Regions from separate parts of the Ferdinandcohnia sp. GQ5 genome, predicted to be linked through region 2. Evidence: riboswitches for the same ligand, from Rfam matches in the RefSeq annotation. Region 2 holds a riboswitch; each other region holds the start of a gene.
The links. Region 2 has a riboswitch for thiamine pyrophosphate ahead of thiM (hydroxyethylthiazole kinase). Riboswitches for the same ligand answer to the same signal wherever they lie in the genome.
Positions count from the first base shown of each region.

Region 1 (5,029 bases), on a different contig from region 2:
CCTGACTATTTAAAGAACTCTTCCGTTGGTCATCCATTCCTTGAGTAACTTCATCATAGTTGTCTAAAAAGATGATCCCTAGCACTGTACGCTCAGCTTCATACAATTGCACAATTTCCATTTGTTCAGTGACATCAAAGAAATAAAGTAATCGTTCTTCCCTCTTAATGATTACCTTAAACTTCTGCTCATTTAATGTAATTGTCTCACTCTCGACCTCTTGCTGAATTAAAGGAACAATTAATTCCTCAACATCATATAGTGATCTCCCCACTAACGTATCTGCGTCAAGGCAATTTGATAAGTAAGCATTGGCCCATTCAACTTGAAACTCATCATTATATAGCAAAATCCCAATCGGCATTTCCATTAACGCTTCTTCGCCAACCTTCTTTAAGCGATAGGATAGGGTTGAGATATAATGCTCCATTTCTTTTTTTAGAAGTGAATTTGCTTTGTACAAATAGTACGTAATTAATCCAAGGAGCAGAAAACTTGCTAACCCAATCACCCACTGAAAATAAACGAGAATTGCACTAAAAATACTTGTGATAACAAGTAATGCATATAAGGGATAGCGAAACAACTTTCTTTTGTAAAAGTCTGGCATGTAATTTTCAGCTCCTAAAGCTTTGTTTTACTTCTTTTTACTAATTCGATTTCGCAGTTGGAATCCTAAGTCAATTATACCTAAGATTCGAATAATATAAAGGAGAATTGGTGTTAAGATCGTTAGAACAATCGGTACGACCTTTGGAATTCTTTTTTGATAACAGTAATAATAAATAAATGACAAGCCTTGAATGACCATTAGCAACTGCATAATAAAAAAGAAATTTAAAAAGGCAGTATATCCAAATGTACCCTTTTCCATCTCAACAAAGCTCAAAAGTAAAATCAATAAGTAATACCATAAGACACTCTTTGGAAAATTAATCTCACGAAATGGCGGGAAAGGATTTATTTTTACCCGAAGCCTTACCAGAATAGGTTTAATGGCCACAACTGTTATAAAAGCCAAAAACATCGCAAGAAAAACAAACATACTTGGAATCATGTATTGCATCATTTCTACTGACTCTTCTAGCTGTTTAATGGCTTCTGTATTCATTTCTCCCCCTGTTGCCCTCATTATACTCTCAGCCATGGCAAAAGATTCTTGTGTACTTTCTTTAAGCACTTCAGTAACATTCACTTGTAAAACAAGGTTAACCGTGACAAACATCAGCACAATGGAAAACAAGTAGGACAAACATGCGCCTAAGAAAAGTTCGATTCCACTTCTTCCTCTGTTGATCATTTCACCCAATAAAATCCCTGTAACACCAAACATTATCGTAAGTATAATCCCCATTACAGAACCTAATAGTCCTGAGAGGAAAAAAGCGATAAGTAAAAATAACAATGACTGCTTTACTTTATACTTCACTGTAAACAGAATAAATGGAATGGGCAAAAGGAATGAAAGTACCGTTCCAAGTAGCGGGAGATATAGACTGACAAGTAACAGTACACTGTATACTGCTAAAAGCATGGCACCTTCTGTTAATAATTTTGTATTTTTCACCTTTTCACCTCAACTTATTTGCAACACACCTTCTGAAGAAAAGTGCCTGGCGCTTGGACCCCTCAAGCCAATGGCGTATGGAACTTGACATCAAAAAAAGTGCATGTTTTATAACCACTTTCTATTTTAAAGATTTACTAGGAAGTCTTCAACTTTTGTACTTCCATTGGATTTGTTGACTTCGGCTTTGACATAGAACACGGCAGTCTTTAGTTGAAGTTCCACTGTGACGAAACTTTTTGTTTTACTTTTCCCTAATTTCTATTATGATAGTAATTAATTAATAAACGTAACCACAAGGGGAGCAATTTGCTGAGAGTGAACGTTAAACGTTCAGACCCTTCGAACCTGTTAGTTAATGCTAGCGTAGGAATGTGGAGATTTATGAGAACTTATCCTTTTATTAAAGTTGTTCTCCTTTGGGGTGCGTTTTGTTCATTACACACTTCAAGGGGGTTTTTTTATGAGAAATACTAGGTTGCAGTCCATGATTGAAGCGGCGATTTTTGCCGTATTAGCGCTAGCACTAGATATGTTTGTGCCATCAATAAAAATTGGTCCTTCCATCTCTATATCATTCGCGATGATCCCTATATTCATTGTCGCACTTAGATGGGGACTTAAAATTGGTTTCCTTTCCGGTTTTTTATGGGGACTTCTGCAAGTGATCTTTGATCCCTGGATTATCCATCCAGTTCAAGGAGCCATCGATTATTTCTTAGCTTTTTCTTTCATTGGGTTTGCTGGTTTATTTAGAAACGGCGTTCAAGAAAGCTTACGAACTGGTAACAAAGGTAAATCATTAGCTTTAATCATTAGTGCCATTTTCATTGGAAGCCTTGCTCGCTACTTTTGGCATTTCGTATCAGGTTTTGTATTCTTCGCTGAACAACTCAAAGGCTTTGAAGCAGTATGGTTTTCTCTTACAGCTAACGGTATCACTTTTTTAGGTGCATTCATCTTCTGTTCCATTATCATGACCTTATTGATTCTTTCTTCACCCCGTTTCTTCGTACTTAAACAGGAAGTACAGAAACGATTCTAATCGTTCTCTAAATAAACAACAAAAAAGCGATGACCGCATTAGGCGATCATCGCTTTTCTTTATTATTCACCAGATACATATGGTAATAATGCCATTTGACGAGCACGTTTAATAGCAACTGTTAATTTACGTTGGTATTTTGCGCTTGTACCTGTTACACGACGAGGTAAAATTTTACCACGTTCAGAAACGAATTTTTTAAGTAAATCTACTTCTTTATAGTCGATGTGTGTAATTCCATTAGCTGTGAAGTAACACACTTTACGACGCTTTGCACGTCCACCTTTACGTCCGCCTGCCATTGATTTTCCCTCCTTTTAAGTGTTGATTATATGATTGACTTACAAGTTAGAATGGAAGATCATCATCTGAAATATCGATAGGTTGTCCATCATTTGCAAATGGATCTTGGTCTACTCTTGTAGGTCCTTGGTTTTGATTTGGGTTCTGATTCTGTCCAAATGGAGAATAGCCGCCTTGGCCTTGGTTACCTTGGTTACCGCCAAAACCACCTTGATTGCCACCATAGCTGCCTTGATTACCGCCATAGCCACCGCCAAAGTTACCTCCACCGCTACGCTGTTGGTCATTTGCATTTCTTGGTTCAAGGAATTGAACACTTTCTGCTACAACCTCAGTAACATATACGCGTTTGCCATCCTGGCCTTCATAATTTCTTGTTTGAAGACGACCATCAACGCCTGCTAAGCTGCCCTTCTTCAAGAAGTTTGCAACATTCTCAGCTGGTCGGCGCCATACAACGCAATTAATGAAGTCAGCTTCACGTTCACCTGACTGATTCGTAAATGCTCGATTCACTGCGAGCGTGAAGGTTGCTACCGCAACTCCACTTGGTGTATATCGTAATTCAGGGTCTTTTGTAAGTCTCCCTACAAGAACTACGCGATTCATCATCAGAACCATCTCCTAACAGGATATTCAAACAGAGCCTATACTCTAATAAATTCTTATGCTTCTTCTTTAACAACGATATGACGGATAATGTCTTCGTTGATCTTCGCTAAACGATCGAATTCGTTTACTGCTTCAGCGTTTGACATTACGTTAAGAATCATGTAGTAACCATCGCGGAAATCATTGATTTCATATGCTAAACGGCGCTTACCCCATTCTTTTACGTTTGTAATCTCCGCACCATTGTCAGTTAAAACGCCATTAAAACGCTCAACTAAAGCCTTTTTCGCTTCATCATCAATGTTTGGACGGATGATATACATAACTTCGTATTTTCTCATCACGTTACACCTCCTTTTGGACTAACGGCCCTTTTACCTAAAAAGGGCAAGGAGCAATTATTTCAATTACTCACAGAAAAATATTATAGCACATAAAAAAATCGTAGGCAAGAACTGTTTCAACAACGGATTATTAGCTCAATTGAAAAAATAAATAAAAAGGGCTTGAGTAAGTTAGCTTACTCTGCCCCTTTTATTTATTTTTGTCACCTTTCAGCCAAAGCTGAAAGGCGTGAGGAACTCAAAAGTTTCTCACGATTGAGCTAATAATCACCTGTTACCTTAACAAAACAGCCACAAAACGTGTATATCATCGTCCTGTGGCTAGTTCCTCGTTAAACACCTTATACATTAAATCGGAAATGAATGACATCCCCATCTTGTACAACATACTCTTTACCTTCAAGGCGAACCTTCCCTGCCTCACGAGCAGCATTCATAGAACCACCTGCAAGAAGATCTTCATACGATACCGTCTCAGCGCGGATAAATCCTCTCTCAAAATCAGAGTGAATGATACCAGCACATTGTGGAGCCTTCATTCCTTTTCTAAATGTCCACGCTCTTACCTCTTGTACACCTGCAGTAAAATACGTAGCAAGTCCTAATAAGTGATACGCAGCTCGAATCAATTGATCAAGACCAGATTCTTCTATTCCTAGCTCTTCAAGGAACATTTCCTTTTCTTCCCCTTCAAGCTCCACAATTTCTGACTCGATTTTTGCACAAACAACAATAACTTCCGCATTGTCCTTTTGAGCAAACTCACGTACTAATTGAACATATTCATTTGAAGAAGGATCTGCTACATCATCTTCGCCAACGTTCGCAACGTATAAAACTGGTTTACTTGTTAGTAAGTGCATTCCCTTTACATATTTCATTTGCTCTTCAGTAAATTCAACTGCACGAGCTGGTTGCTCATTTTCAAATGCTTCTTTTAACTGTACAAGAACCTCATGCTCAGCAACTGCATCCTTGTCCTTTTGCTTAGCAAGCTTTCCAACACGGTCAATTCGCTTATCTACTGACTCAAGGTCTGCTAAAATCAATTCTAAATTAATTGTTTCAATATCAGCAATTGGATCTACCTTACCTGCTACGTGAGTGATATTATCATCTGCAAAACAGCGTACCACATGACAAATCGCATCTACTTGG
Region 1 is NZ_JCAXEW010000014.1:146,641-151,669, forward strand. It holds gene AC6CHV_RS17425 (DHH family phosphoesterase) at 1-610, opposite strand, end outside; gene AC6CHV_RS17430 (YybS family protein) at 638-1,567, opposite strand; TPP riboswitch at 1,856-1,957, shown strand; gene thiT (energy-coupled thiamine transporter ThiT) at 2,031-2,612, shown strand; gene rpsR (30S ribosomal protein S18) at 2,675-2,914, opposite strand; gene ssb (single-stranded DNA-binding protein) at 2,961-3,527, opposite strand; gene rpsF (30S ribosomal protein S6) at 3,581-3,868, opposite strand; gene ychF (redox-regulated ATPase YchF) at 4,213-5,029, opposite strand, start outside.
Region 1: another riboswitch for thiamine pyrophosphate. It lies ahead of thiT (energy-coupled thiamine transporter ThiT); the one in region 2 lies ahead of thiM (hydroxyethylthiazole kinase).

Region 2 (5,029 bases):
CAATTCTAGAATCAGTTCCTCTTCTGAAGTATCCTCTTCCGGATTTGCTGTTACTTCTTCGTCCGAAGACATACCAGATACAGAAATTGCATTTTTGTATTCATAGACATCATCTGATTCAATTACACCGGTCACAAATATAATGGATAGAATCCCGATGGCGGTCAACAATTTATTCAAAGTTACCAAACTCCTTTGTTCCATATCTATTACTCATCTATATGCATTCGAGAAAAAGATTAGGACAACTAATCCCACGGGAGTTGGTAAAAGTCTGTTATCGGATACGATCCTTTCGAAAACCATCATATATACTAATTGCCGCAGATACTAAGAGAATAGTAATTACACCAATAATAAACCTAGAGTTAAAGTGATCTGGGTTCATGGTGAAAAGGTCTTCGGACATATAGGTGATAAAGGCCTGGTTCATGATATTCGGATGTATGAATATCACGATGAATACAATGGCTCCGATTAGTTCGACAGCAGCATTAGAGAAGGCCAAGCCTTTCGTCCATTGTCCCTTAATTAATTTATATAAAGCAAGTGCAATTTCTGTAACAATCACAATAAGAACGATTGGCCAGAACTGTAACAAAACGTCTTGATTTAAGGCTGGAATTACAAATTCAAGTCCATCTTTCCCGCCTTCGTAGATACCTAAAAGCTGATTTGCTTTAAAATATAGAGTTGCCCAAATGGCAGTCCATAGTAAACCTCCAAAAACTTCAAACTTTGAGATCGCTTTTTTCTTTGGGATATAGGTTATACTTTTTAAATCATCTGGAGTCCATTTTTTTAGACTGGATGTTAATGGTTGGTCATCTTTTGATTTATCCGTTCTTTCGATAATGGCAAACACAATTGTCAGCCAAAAGAATGTTTGTATTGATACTTCAATAATTCTCCATATGCCGAAACCGACAATTTTCAATACCATATTAATGATGGTTTCCTCACCTTGTTGCCCAAGAAAATACTCAGGGATGATTGCGATGAGTGAGATAACAGCCGCAATCGGTATAATCATTTTTAATAAAGTAACATACACATCAAAATAACGTGGTCCAATAAGGTACATGGGCCGATCAAGATAACCACTGGCCAATTTTGCCGGGCTCCCTAATTTTTCTAACGCGATTTTTACATCTTCTTCATTGTAATCATCGGGCAACATGTCCTCGATTGTCGACCGCAGTTCAAGAGCAATGTCATCTCTCACTTTTTCAGGAAGTCGTCGCGTGACTTCCTGAATGTAAATTTCAATCAGATTCATAATCTTCCTCTCCCTCTAATAATTTATATAGCTCTTTCGAATTTTGAATCCATTCCTTTTTTAATTGTAAAAAGATTTCGAGACCGTATTCACTCAAAACATAGTACTTTCTGGGCCTACTCTCCGTTGTGTCCCAATTGCTTGTCACTAGTTCCTGTTTTTCCAGCCGACGAAGCAGTGGATATAACGTACTTTGCTCAATGTTGATACCTGACCCCTCTAATAACTGGACTAGGGAATAGCCATATTGTGGGGTTCGTAATTGACTCAAAACCGCTAGTGTCAACGTTCCTCTTCTTAGTTCAGTTATTAATGAGTTAAATAAATCACTCATTTACCCACCTCATTTTTATTACTATATGACATACAGTATTTGATTTATACTATGTATCGTACACTATTGTTGTGAAGAAAACAATTCTTTTTTTAAAATTGGGTGAATTAATTAAATCGCTTTATTAGGGATAAAATAAATCTCAACAAACTAAAAAGGAGTTTTATGATGGCTGCTTCACAGCTCTTACTAAGGATCGCTATTGCTTTTGTTGTGTTATTTGTACTTGCAAGAATAATGGGAAGAAAAGAAATCAGTCAAATGACATTTTTTAATTTTGTTTCTGCCATTGCTATAGGCTCTATTGCCGCAAATTTTGCAATGAATTCAAATGTAAGTATAGTAAATGGGGTACTAGCGTTAATAGGCTGGACTGTTTTTACATTAGCGATTGCTTTTATTGATATAAAGTCGAAAAAAGCAAGGAAAGTAACAACAGGGGAACCGATCATTGTGATAAAAGAAGGAAAGGTTATGGAGAATTCACTTCGTTCAACACGACTAGATATGGATACCCTTAATTCAATATTAAGACAAAAAGGGTACTTTTCTATTAAAGATGTACAGTATGCCATCTTTGAAACTAGTGGCCAACTTTCGGTGATGCCATACGAACATAAAATGCCTTACACAAAAGAGGATGCCAGTGTTAAGAGTAATCCCTATATATATCCAACCTCGACCGAGGTCATCTCAGACGGTGTAATTAATAACATGAATCTTTCTAGATTAAATTTAGATACAAACTGGCTAAACCAACAATTAAAAAATGCTGGGGTGACGGATGCATCTGAGGTCTTTTATGCAGAGGTACAAAAAGATGGGACACTATACATTGACAACATAGACGACAATATGATGCATTAAGCCTCCGGAAAAATGTATAGGACTTAAAAAGAATGACAGCACAGATTCGTATGCTATAATAGAATCAAATTGAATAGTGCAGGGGAGCTCACACTTGTGGGCTGAGAGTAAGCAAAATGTAGCTTTGACCCTTTACCTGATTTGGATAATGCCAACGTAGGGAATGTGTGTAAGTATGACGATTCATGCGGTATATCTGTTTCAGGTATACCGCATTTTTTATTTGAATGGAGGATTACCATGTTTGAGCAAATCTTAAAAAACGTTAGACAAAAAACACCGCTCGTCCATAATATTACAAACTATGTGACGGTTAATGATGTTGCAAATATTGTCCTTGCTTGTGGAGGTTCACCAATTATGGCGGACGATCCAAAAGAAGTGGTGGATATTACAAGTATTTGCAATGCGCTTGTGATTAATATCGGTACATTAAATGAGAGAACGATAGAATCTATGATTTTAGCAGGGAAGGCAGCAAACAAACTAGGACATCCTGTTGTTTTGGATCCAGTTGGAGCAGGGGCGTCCAGCCTAAGAACTAATACTGTTTATCAGCTTTTAGATGAGATACGATTTGCTGTTATCAGAGGGAACCTATCAGAAATAAAAACGGTGCATGCAGGCAGTGGAAATACCAAAGGTGTGGACGCAGCTGCAGAAGACGTCATCAATGAAGGTAATCTCGAAGAAATGATTCAGTTTGCTAAACAGGTAAGTAAACAAACAGGTGCAGTCATTGTAATCACAGGTGCTATAGATATCGTTGCGAACACGAACGAAGCATTTGCAATCAGAAATGGCCATCCGTTGATGTCGAAAATTACAGGGACAGGCTGTATGCTTACTTCTGTTGTAGCTGCTTATTGTGGAGCGAATCCTAGTGAAATTTTAAAGAGTACAGCCGCAGCAGTGAGCGCAATGGGATATTGCGGTGAATTAGCTCATCAAAAAGTAGAAGAAATGGATGCAGGAACTTCATCATTCCGTATGTACTTGATTGATGCGATGAGTAAACTAAATTTTTTGCAACTGCAAGGTGGTATGAACATTGAAAATCGATAAAAAATTTATGCAACTATATGCAGTAACAGACCGTGCCTGGACAGGCAGCCAAACCTTAGTGGAACAAGTCGAAGCAGCGTTAAAAGGTGGTATTACATTCCTTCAACTAAGAGAAAAGAATCTTGGGTATGATGATTTTTTACAAGAAGCTATTGAACTTAAAATGTTAACGGCTTTTTATGATATTCCTTTTGTTATTAACGATAATGTTGAAATTGCGCTAGCTTGTGATGCAGATGGTGTGCATGTTGGTCAAGAGGATATGCGGGTTGAAAAAGTACGTGAAATGATTGGCACGGATAAAATTCTAGGCGTGTCGGCTCAAAATGTAGAACAAGCTATTGCTGCTGAGAAAGCTGGTGCAGATTATCTTGGTATTGGTTCGGTATTCCCAACAGGTACAAAAAAAGACGCGAAACCAATGACATTCGAAACCGTGCAAGAAATTTGTAAGAGTGTTTCGATTCCCATCGTTGCAATTGGTGGGATTAATAAAACAAATATTTTAGAGTTAGTTGGAAGTGGGGTAGACGGTGTTGCGGTTGTATCGGCAATCTTTGCACAGTCCGATATCACAGCCGCTACAAAGGAGTTAAATAAGCTTTCAGCAACGATGGTAGGGAGTGGAAAATAATGAAAAAGGTATTGACGATTGCAGGATCTGATTGTAGTGGAGGAGCTGGAATTCAGGCAGATATTAAAACAATTACAGCCCATAATATGTATGCAATGAGTGCAATCACAGCTCTTACTGCTCAAAATACAACTGGCGTATACGGGGTTCTCGATTCGACTCCTGAATTTGTCGGGCAACAGCTGGATTGCATCATGACTGATATTTTTCCTGATAGTGTAAAGATCGGCATGGTGTCATCTCCTGAAATCATCCATAAAATCGTGGAAAAACTAGAAGAATATAAGCCTTCAAATATAGTAGTGGATCCAGTCATGATATCAACTAGTGGGAGTAGACTTTTGAGTGAATCGGCAATGGACGCCTTGATTAGTCAATTAATTCCGCTTGCTACTATTATTACACCCAATATTCATGAGGCTGAGGCGCTTGGTGGGATGGAGATTACCACGAAGGAAGACATGCAAGTGGCTGCCCAAAAATTGTCCGAAACCTATAAAGGGGCCATTTTGATTAAAGGTGGACATCTTGAAGATACTGCGGATGACCTATTATATAATAATGGCGAGTTCACATGGTTCCCTGGAGAACGGATCAGTAACCCGAACACGCATGGCACAGGTTGTACACTCTCATCAGCCATTGCTTGTAATTTAGCAAAAGGCCATGATATTAAAACGAGTATAAAAGAAGCAAAACAATATATTACGGGAGCAATCGAAGCGGGACTAGACCTTGGAAAAGGCAGTGGACCATTGAATCATTGTTACGCCCTAAAGAACTAATTAGAGTTGCAGCGTCTGAAGCAGTTGTGTCAACTTCTGACAAGGCACCGCCGAACAAGGGGGAT
Region 2 is NZ_JCAXEW010000011.1:118,635-123,663, forward strand. It holds gene AC6CHV_RS14820 (hypothetical protein) at 1-180, opposite strand, end outside; gene AC6CHV_RS14825 (HAAS signaling domain-containing protein) at 278-1,279, opposite strand; gene AC6CHV_RS14830 (helix-turn-helix transcriptional regulator) at 1,266-1,613, opposite strand; gene AC6CHV_RS14835 (YetF domain-containing protein) at 1,782-2,480, shown strand; TPP riboswitch at 2,551-2,660, shown strand; gene thiM (hydroxyethylthiazole kinase) at 2,721-3,545, shown strand; gene thiE (thiamine phosphate synthase) at 3,532-4,179, shown strand; gene thiD (bifunctional hydroxymethylpyrimidine kinase/phosphomethylpyrimidine kinase) at 4,179-4,964, shown strand.

Region 3 (5,029 bases), on a different contig from region 2:
TTCGGACGAACATATAAAGAAAATAATGCCGAAAGTAGAAGAGCATACCTTGATTGAAAAAACAGAAGAAGAGGTTGGGGCAAAGCATCAACAAAAATATCGGGAGGGAAAACGTGTAGAAACCTATATTGTTGAAACGACACAATATGATAATACCGAAAACAAAAAGCTAAAGCAAACAAGCTTTGTACTCGGGAAAGCATTTGAAATTACTACGACTTTCACCCTACTAAAAATTGACGAGTCCCACACTAAATTCATATATGAAGGACAAAACATAGGAGTTAATTTTGTCGGACGGGCCATGCTAAAACTAAGCAGTAAAAATGCAAACAATGATGTTGTAAGGGAATTTTATGGAGCGCGTACGAAATGAAGCATTAAAAATATAGGCTCTTTTCTAAAAGATTGTTGCTTTTTGTTAATAAATTGCAAACCAATTTGATTGGAGCGTAAGGTGGCGACTCCTGCGGGAAAAGCGTGAGACTTGAGACCCCGCATGAGCGGTATCGACGAGGAGGCTCAAGCCACGCCCGCGGAAAGCGTCCACCTGAAGCGGAAGTCAACGATATAAAAACAACAAAGTTTGCGAAACAGCCAAAATATAAAAGTAAAATTTTTTTTAAAAGAAAGCACATTTTCGTTACCTCATCATATACTACTTATTGTGTGAGAAAAATGTTAGAAGGGAAGTACGGAAAATGAGCAACGAGATTAAAACACCAGTTACAAATGATTACAAGGATAGTGAAGGGTATAAAGTAATTGAAGTCAACCTCAACAATCCAACAGAAAACCTATTTGCAGTCGTAACACCTATTAAAATGCAATAAGTAACGAATTTAAAATACTATCTTTTCGTACGTATACTTACATAGAAAAGATAGTATTTTTTATTTTGTAAGAATAGGAGCATCGAGTACAATGAGGATACCAAATCTTTTAAAGGAGCAATACAATGGAGGATTTAAACCATCTCGTTACATTATTCGAAGAACATAGTAATCCCGCTAATGCGTTACCGATGCAAAAATATATGAAAAACCATTTTCCGTTTCTCGGAATAAAAACACCTTTAAGGAGACAATTAACACGTAATTTTTATAATGAAACAGGAATATTAAAAAAGGATTTAAATCTTGAACTTGTTACACAGTTGTGGAAAAAGGATGAACGGGAATACCAATATGCTGCACAGGATTATTTAGTTAGATCTATAAAAAAAGTCAATAGTAGCCATTTAACTTTTATCGAAGAGCTCATTACTACAAAATCTTGGTGGGATACTGTCGATGTTCTTTCACCACATATAGTTGGAAATATTGCTAAAGTAACACCTAGTATGATAGAGGAAACAATTGAAGGCTGGGCATTTGGTGAGCATTTATGGCTTACACGTTCATCAATTCTTTTCCAGTTAAAATATAAGGAAGAAACAAATGAAAACATCCTGTACAAATACATAAAAGCCAATGCAACAAGTAAAGAATTTTTCATCCAAAAAGCAATTGGCTGGGCTTTGCGCGAATACTCAAAGACAAACCCAGATTCAGTCCGTCAATTTATAAATGAAACACCATTGCAAAAGCTAAGTGTTAGAGAAGGTAGTAAATATATTTAAGGCCAGGAATCTCCCGGCCTTTACTTAATTACTCCTAAAATGGTATATTTACCAGATTTAAACTGGAATGTGATTTCATATGTTTCACCTTTGCTAAATTGAGCGCAAAAATCCTCGACCTCTTTTTTATCTTCGCTATAAAACTGATACACGCTGTATGGATCACTTACATTACAACTGTATTTTCCATCACCATTTTTTTTGGCCGATACGGAAACTTCCTGAACGATTATGGAGGTTTCTTTCTCATAGGAGGGGCGAAGATTACCAGAACCCATGGTCACTATAATAATGAATAATCCTATTAAACTTATAATAAACGCCTTTTTCTTTTCCATTTTTACAAAAAACATAAAAATACCGCAACCAATCGCTCCAATTCCTACTGCAAATAGAGCGATCATTAAATAAAATAACATCCCAGCACTCCTTTCTATAAATTGAATATTCAGACTGTTATCCATATTATACCATATAATGAATCTTAGAATCTTGAATTCATCAAATACCTTTACATTTTTGCAAGTACATACTATCCTTATAGAAAGAATATTCGTAACTACTAGGGGTGCCCGATTGGGCTGAGAGAAAAGCGTGCGTTTTTTAACCCTTTGGACCTGATCCGGATTATACCGGCGGAGGAAAGTAGAGTGGAAAATGTCCATTTTTTCTTGATACCTTAAACCAGGTCCATTTATGTGGAACTGGTTTTTTTGCGTTTTTCTTATTTTCTATTTGAGGAGGCTACTAGAATGAAACTACAAAATCAGGTTATTCTCGTTACCGGTGGTGCACGAGGATTAGGAAAGGAAATCGTAAAAGCTTTATCGAATGAAGGGGCAAAGGTAGTAATCAACTATTTTCATAGTGAAGCAAAAGCTCGTTCTCTACAAGAAGAAATCGGTGAAAATGCGATCTCCATTCAAGCTGATGTGAGAAATCGTGAACAAGTACAGAATCTATTTGTTGAAGCGAAAAAATATTTTGATCAACCTATAACAACCGTTGTAAATAATGCCTTAATCAATTTTCGTTTTGACCCAGTCGCAAGAAAGAACGCCGAAACTATTTCTTGGGAGGATTTTCACGCACAGCTCGAAGGAGCAATAAAAGGAGCTTTACATACAACACAAGCAGCACTTCCAGACATGAAAGAGCTTGGCTTTGGACGTATTGTAACAATTGGCACGAATCTCTTTCAAAATCCTGTTGTTGCTTACCATGATTACAACACTAGCAAAGCAGCTCTTTTAGGATTCACTCGGAACATGGCAAAAGACCTTGGTCCATATGGAATAAACGTAAATATGATTTCTGGGGGATTACTTCAAACAACGGATGCAAGTTCGGCAACGTCTGAAGAGGTTTTCCAATTGATAAAGGAATCTACGCCACTACAAAAAGTAACAACACCGGAAGATGTAGCAAACGCAGTTCTTTTCTTTGCATCACCTTGGAGTAAAGGGGTAACGGGTCAAAACCTTATTGTTGACGGCGGTTTGGTAATGAATTAAATCGGTAATGGGGGATTCATCTTGAGTAAAACACTAAAAATGACACTCACAGCAATGCTTGTCGCTATCGGAACAGTTACAAGTCATTTATTTGCAATTCCAATAGGTTTCACAAAAGTATTTCCTATGCAGCATTTTATTAATGTCTTGTCGGCGGTTATCTTAGGTCCAGCATACGCCGTGCTTCAAGCTTTTTCTGTATCTTTACTTCGAAACATGCTTGGGACTGGCTCTTTATTTGCCTTTCCAGGAAGTATGATAGGAGCTTTTTTAGCAGCAATCCTTTATACAAAAACTAAGAAAGCGTCAATGGCAATGACAGGTGAAATTATTGGAACAGGGATCTTAGGGGCAATTGCTTGTTATCCAATTGCCACGCTTATTCTTGGACAGGATGCAGCCATTTTTGGCTTCATACCATCGTTTATTTTCAGCTCCATTGTGGGATCTATTTTTGGATTTATCATTGTTGGAATCGTATTAAAAAACCCCGCGTTCAATAAATATCTAGAACGAAACTACTAATACGTAAAAAAAAGCTAGAGGTGATTATGCAGTCTTCTAGCTTTTTAACATTAAAAGGGATGTTACTACTTATATAAATGCACAGAATTGGTTTCTAATTAAAACTACAAATTCACTTTCCATTGTATATTCAACACAGTAAAGAAATGCGTAAACTTTTATTTAGTTTGGTAGTATAAAGTCATTTGAAAATACATAATAAGGTAGAAATGATTTCTAAAAAAACAAAAACTGTAATAAATATCTATTTGTGTATCTTTTTTAAGGGAAAAAGCGATAAAAGCATACGTAAAATTGAGATGCGTATGCTTTTAGATAGTTTAGCAATATGAAGTCATGCGTAAATTCCAAAATAAGGTAGAGTCGATCTCAATTAAGATTAAGACTGTAATAAATATCCATTTGTGTATCATTTTTTAAGCGAAAAAGTGATAAAAGCATACGTAAAATTGAAATGCGTATGCTTTTATATAATTTAGCAATATAAAGTCATACGTAAATTCCAAAATAAGGTAGATTCGATCTCAATTAAGATTAAGACTGTAATAAATATCCATTTGTGTATCATTTTTTAAGCGAAAAAGCGATAAAAGCATACGTAAAATTAAATGCGTATGCTTTTAGATAGTTTAGCAATATAAAGTCATGCGTAAATTCCAAAAAAAGGTAGAATTGATTTCAATTATGATTAAAAATGTAAGAAATATCCATTTGTGTATTGTTTTTAAGCGAAAAAGCGATAAAAGCATACGTAAAATTGAAATGCGTATGCTTTTATATAATTTAGCAATATAAAGTCATACGTAATATCCAAAAAAAGGTAAAAATGATTTCGAATACGAATGTTTCCGCACCACAATATCCGAACTACTTCTTTAGTCTCTTTTAAATCACCAAACCACCAATGATATATAACACAATGGCAATTACTCCTCCTATTGCTGAAACCTTTAATTTATATTGTGCATAATCCACTAGTTCTAAATCTAGTATTGAGGCCGTGGTTATCGTTGTGTCACCAAGTGGTGAAGTCAAAGCTCCAAATGCTCCGCTCGCAAAAACAGCTCCGACGGTTAGCGGGATGGAGGCACCCGTCGAAAGGGCCAAAGCAATTCCAAGCGGCATAAATAACCCCCATGTTCCCCAAGAGGAACCAATAAAGTACCCAACAACTGACCCAATTAGAAAAATCGTCGCAGGTGTTAAAAACCCTGGTAAAAATGAGCCTAAAGTGGAACTAATAAATTCAGAAAATCCTAGTTCCTCAGCCGATAAGGTAAGAGCCCATATAAGAATGAGAAGGGTAATCGCCTGCATCATTTGGTTTCCACCATCGTAAAAATGATACATAATTTCATGTAATTTCTGC
Region 3 is NZ_JCAXEW010000001.1:160,971-165,999, reverse strand. It holds gene AC6CHV_RS00765 (SRPBCC family protein) at 1-376, shown strand, start outside; gene AC6CHV_RS00760 (hypothetical protein) at 702-833, shown strand; gene AC6CHV_RS00755 (DNA alkylation repair protein) at 959-1,621, shown strand; gene AC6CHV_RS00750 (hypothetical protein) at 1,642-2,040, opposite strand; TPP riboswitch at 2,176-2,282, shown strand; gene AC6CHV_RS00745 (3-oxoacyl-ACP reductase) at 2,374-3,135, shown strand; gene thiW (energy coupling factor transporter S component ThiW) at 3,157-3,660, shown strand; gene AC6CHV_RS00735 (Na+/H+ antiporter NhaC family protein) at 4,546-5,029, opposite strand, start outside.
Region 3: another riboswitch for thiamine pyrophosphate. It lies ahead of AC6CHV_RS00745 (3-oxoacyl-ACP reductase); the one in region 2 lies ahead of thiM (hydroxyethylthiazole kinase).

Region 4 (5,029 bases), on a different contig from region 2:
TCCCTTTCCTTTAGATTCTTTTGGTACTCCTCGAATAGCCTCATTATGATAGTGTTAATTAATTCTCTTTTATTTTGAGGAATCGATATAATGTACGGTCCATTTTCAAAGAGCTGCTTCACGATATGTTGTTCGCCTAAACTCAAGAAGCACTCCCTAAAGTTTATCACCATTCGCTCATACACTTGATTGCTTTTCTTGACCGTTTTATGGATCACATTTTTATCAATAAAAACGAGATGCTGATTCTTTACTAGGTACTCTTCCCCATTAATAATGTAAATCCGTTCCCCTTTGGATAAATAATAAATTTCGTAATCTTGGTGCAGATGATGTGTTGCCATTGACGGATGGTATCCACTAAAACGATTTATATAAAAAGGCTGTTCACGAAGAGAAACACTTATTTTTTGCACCACTATTCAACTCCTCTCCAAATGAGCCAACAAAATTCTTTATTCGTGTTCTCATTTTTCACCCGCTTAAAACTTGTACTCTAGTTATGTTCTTTTTATTACATGTTCATCTGCCCATATCCTTCATTTTTTAAGGAATCGCAACTTTACTCCTATTTAACAAACGAGGAACTAGGAAAAAGGAACCCCCTCTCCTGTGTACATGCCTAAACACCTTCGAAAATGTAAACAGAAACGTCTTCTTCTCACAAAATATGTAATGAGAAGCTTGCTAAACTAATATAGAAGTTTTTGAATTCACAAACATGAAAGGGTTTACAAGAATAATCTAATGTTTACCGTTAGACGTTGATTGGAGGTGTAATATAAAGGCTTGTTTGTATTTGGTTTGCATTGAGACTTAGTTAAAAAATTGCAAAGGTGGTATTTTATGAAGTTTAGAAAAGCAATGGTATTGGTTATGGTTTTTTCCTTATTTGCGCCATTTTTCTTGACCGGAAATGGTACGGCTCACGCTGCAGCAATCGATTCGATTCCCAACACTATTAGGTATATGAAAGATTATGACAGTAGTTTTCTATCTGTTTCTGGTTATGCCTCAATAGGGGTGAATGACCGAAGTGAATACATTGATACACCCTATTATCGACAGGTCAAAACAGAAAGAGAGTTTTTACAGGCCATTTTGGATGCACAAGCTGGAAGTGTGAAAGTAATTGAAATCGCTAAGGACTTAAATTTTGGGTGGAAGAATCTAAATCTGAGTTCTGAGGAAACAAAGAAGTTTCGTTTCATTACGAAATATCGAGATCCTATGAACGGATTTACCAATCCAAAAATAGAAGCTTCTGGTGTTTCACAACTAAATATTGATAATATTGAAGGACTCACGATTTTTTCAAAAAAAGGAAAAACGATAAGATCTGTCGAGTTAAAATTACAACGGTCTACGAACGATATCGTCATTCGTAATCTGAACTTTGATGGCATGTGGCAATGGGATGATACAGGAAAACACAAGGAAGTAGGCTGGACTTATATTAAAATAAATGGTGCCAACAATGTATGGATTGACCATTGCAAATTTCCAATTGCAGCGGATGGATTAATTGATACAGAGAACGGTGGCTCCAACATCACCATTTCCTGGTCTGAATTCGGATTACCTGCAGATGAAAATCCCTCAACAGACACTGATATTTATCAAACGATTCAATTTATGGAAGAGAAATATGCTTCAAATGAACTGAATTCCGATAGTGTGTATTACAACATGCGAAATGAAGGTGCCACTAAAGAACAAATCATGGCCTATGCTGCGTATCACAGTAAGGTGCATTTATCAGGTTCAGGTGATAAAGACTATGTGAATTATGTGTCTAGTAGTGGCGATGAGATAAAGGATGGCAATCAAAGAATACGTTTAACACTCGCTTATAATACCTATACCAATGTTGGACAGAGAATTCCTATGATACGCCAAGGTTCTGGTCATGCGTACAACTTGTATTTGGACAATTCCTCTCATCAAGCGATTTTAGAGAATGTCTCGGCAATTGCTGAATTTGGAACAGATACACTTTCACGGGCACTAAATGCTAGAAATGGAGCCTCGATTGCAGCAGATACATCTGTATTCAATGACATTAACGAGCCAATCATTGGTGCAGAGATTCAGGGATTAGATACTAAAAATATGGACGCCCAATGGGCTGAGTTATTCCAAGCAGCTTATAATAGAAACTTAATTGTAAACTCAAAAATTACCAACCAATATGGCACGTATACAGGAAGCAGCTGGGACAATAATGGTGAAAATCTGTTTACAACAGGATTTATATGGTATGACAAATCAACAATCGGAAATTGGGCATGGTCTTCTCATATTGTTGGAAGTGAAAATATGAGTAAAATGAATCCACCTACTGATCCATTTACCTTTGAATATAACTATGACGAGAAACTCCCTTATACGTATACCGTGGTTCCTTTAGACAGCGTTGTTCCAACACTTACAAAATATGCAGGTGCAAACAAGGTAAATATGAGCCCAATTGCATGGTTAAAAACTGACTATAACTCCAACAGTAAAGGTCGATAATATAGGGGGACAGAGGTTCTTTGTCCCTCTGTCCCCATGTCCTTACAGTTTAATTGGCCACTCCTCAAGGTTTTCAGCCATATCCCAGAACATATACTCAAACAAACTGGTTTTGACGACGATTTCTTCAAGTACAGCTAAATCTCGTTCCGGTTTTTCGCTTGCGATTTCATTGATTAGCGTCTTACAATCTTCCGCCAAGGCAGTAAACTCATCGGATGAATACATTTTCACCCATTCACCATAAAATTCATGTTCAACAGCTCCATGCCATGTTACGAGCTCTTTTCCAATAAAGTTATAGCTCCAAGCACAAGCAAGGACTGCTGCGACAACATTATCTACACCACCGAGCTGCGCCACATTCAACATGTAACTTGTGTAAGAAGTTGTAGTTGATGAAGGCTTTGTTGCCTCAAGCTCTTCAGCTGATATTCCAAATTTTGCGGCATATTGGCGGTGAAGATCCATTTCCATCTCTAATGTCCCATGCAAAAGGTTTGCAAATATGGACATCGTTTTTAAATCTGGAGCTTTTGCACTCCCTAATGCAAATAGACGGCAATATTCAATCAGGTACACATAATCCTGCTTCATATAATGCTTAAACTTATCCTTATCCAACCAACCCTCGCCAATCCCTTTCACAAATGGATGCTCCAAATACGAATTCCAGATAGGCTCCACTCGATTCCATAAACGATCTGTAAAAAGACTACTCACTTTCTTGTCCCCTCTCTCCATTTGACCTTGGGGAGATAAAAAAACAAAAACCCATCACTAGTTTGCTAGGAATGGGTTAGGCAATATAAAATCGTTCAGTCTAAACATAACGTGCCAACTCCACTTCCCTACGCTAGTGTTACCTAGATCAGGTTCAAAGGGTCGATATTTCTTCTATCTCTCAGCACAAAAATGCTCCCCTAGTCGAATTGTTAGATTATTAAGTTACTAGATACTAGTTAATCATAGTGGCTATGAAAAGGCAACTATTCATGTCCATTGTCCCGCTTGAGTCATTGTCCTACTCCGAGCTTACCCCAATAAAAACAATCATTTCATATACTTTGCAACCAACGCATAGCATCTTTCCCTAGTTAGACTTGCTTTGGTAGCAACATATTCTAAGGTTTCCGTCGAGCCACCTTTATATTTCAGTGAAGATTCTTTTGCAGTTTCATCTCTATATTTAATCCAATTCCGCTGTTCTTCTCGTAATTGATCCATCTGTTCAGAATCAAGCTGTTCATTCAATACACCATAAATTTCGTTCAATTTCTGATCCCACTTTTTATACCTTGCCGCCTCTTGTTCTTCTAATTCTGCCATTGTTGTTGTATCTTCGGCGTTTCTATCTGCTTCTTCCAATTCATTTAATTCTTTGAGATATGTATCCTTCATACCTTGGTTTATTTCTTTGTTGTCACTAGACTTCGATGACTCTTCATTTTCATTCGTTGATGGTTCTTTAGATGTCACATCTTTGTTTTTAATCTGAGTATGTTCAGGACTCTCAGATTTAACTATTTCACCTGGCTCCTCATCGGTAGCCGGTTTTTCCTCTGTTTTTAGATCGGTGCTAGTTTCTGATTCTTCATTTTCTGGTTTAGCATTTGCCTCATCCGTTGAATTACTACATGCAACCAACGAGAATAATGCTATGATAATTATTACAATTTGTAAACGCTGTTTATTTTTCATTACACTGCCTCCTCTACCAAACTAGTATATCATAAAATTTTCCAGTAACATTTAAGGAAGTTCAAATTCTTTTTTAAGCAATCCTCACCTAATGCAAACAAAAAACACTCACATTTGTAAGTGTTCGATCGACTATATTGTGTTACCTTTTTTCTTAGCATCTGCATCCAAACCAGCACCAATGGCAATACCCATGCTCATACCAAACGATATACCTAACGCAAAGTTGTCAATTATTGTTAATCCAAACACTACACCTAAACTCATACCAATGGACATATATAATGATAGATAAAATCCTTCTGATACCAACTTATGCTTCTTCTGAAGATGTGAAACAATTCCTTGAATGACTTGTTTATGCTGTTTACATTCTTGCTCAATACTATCTATTTTTGCTTCTAACCCCATAAAATGTTTCTTTAAATCAACTAGATGTTCTCGACATTCCTCACAATTCGTCGATAAAGAATCCAGCTTTTCAACCACTCTTTCACATTTATTTAAATCAAGTTTTTTTGCTTGTTCTTTACTTATGTTACTCCTTAGCTTCCTTAAATTTGTTTTTATATCGTCTACAAGATTTTTCAATACACCACCGCCTAATGAAATCTTAATTTGGCAAAGGATCGTTTTTTCTTATACCTTATATACGAATAAAACTCGATTTAGTTTCATTTTTCCATCCACTTTTTACCACTCCTGTTAAAACCGATACAAAAAAAGGAGAGGATTAACAATAATCCTCCCGGTTCCTTTTTTTTAAACTACTCCATATATTAATGAACATTACTCACGAAATTAAGATTAA
Region 4 is NZ_JCAXEW010000002.1:409,895-414,923, forward strand. It holds gene AC6CHV_RS04075 (helix-turn-helix domain-containing protein) at 1-419, opposite strand, end outside; gene AC6CHV_RS04080 (pectate lyase family protein) at 847-2,517, shown strand; gene tenA (thiaminase II) at 2,560-3,240, opposite strand; TPP riboswitch at 3,349-3,452, opposite strand; gene AC6CHV_RS04090 (lysozyme inhibitor LprI family protein) at 3,571-4,218, opposite strand; gene AC6CHV_RS04095 (glycine zipper domain-containing protein) at 4,351-4,809, opposite strand; gene AC6CHV_RS04100 (hypothetical protein) at 5,026-5,029, opposite strand, start outside.
Region 4: another riboswitch for thiamine pyrophosphate. It lies ahead of tenA (thiaminase II); the one in region 2 lies ahead of thiM (hydroxyethylthiazole kinase).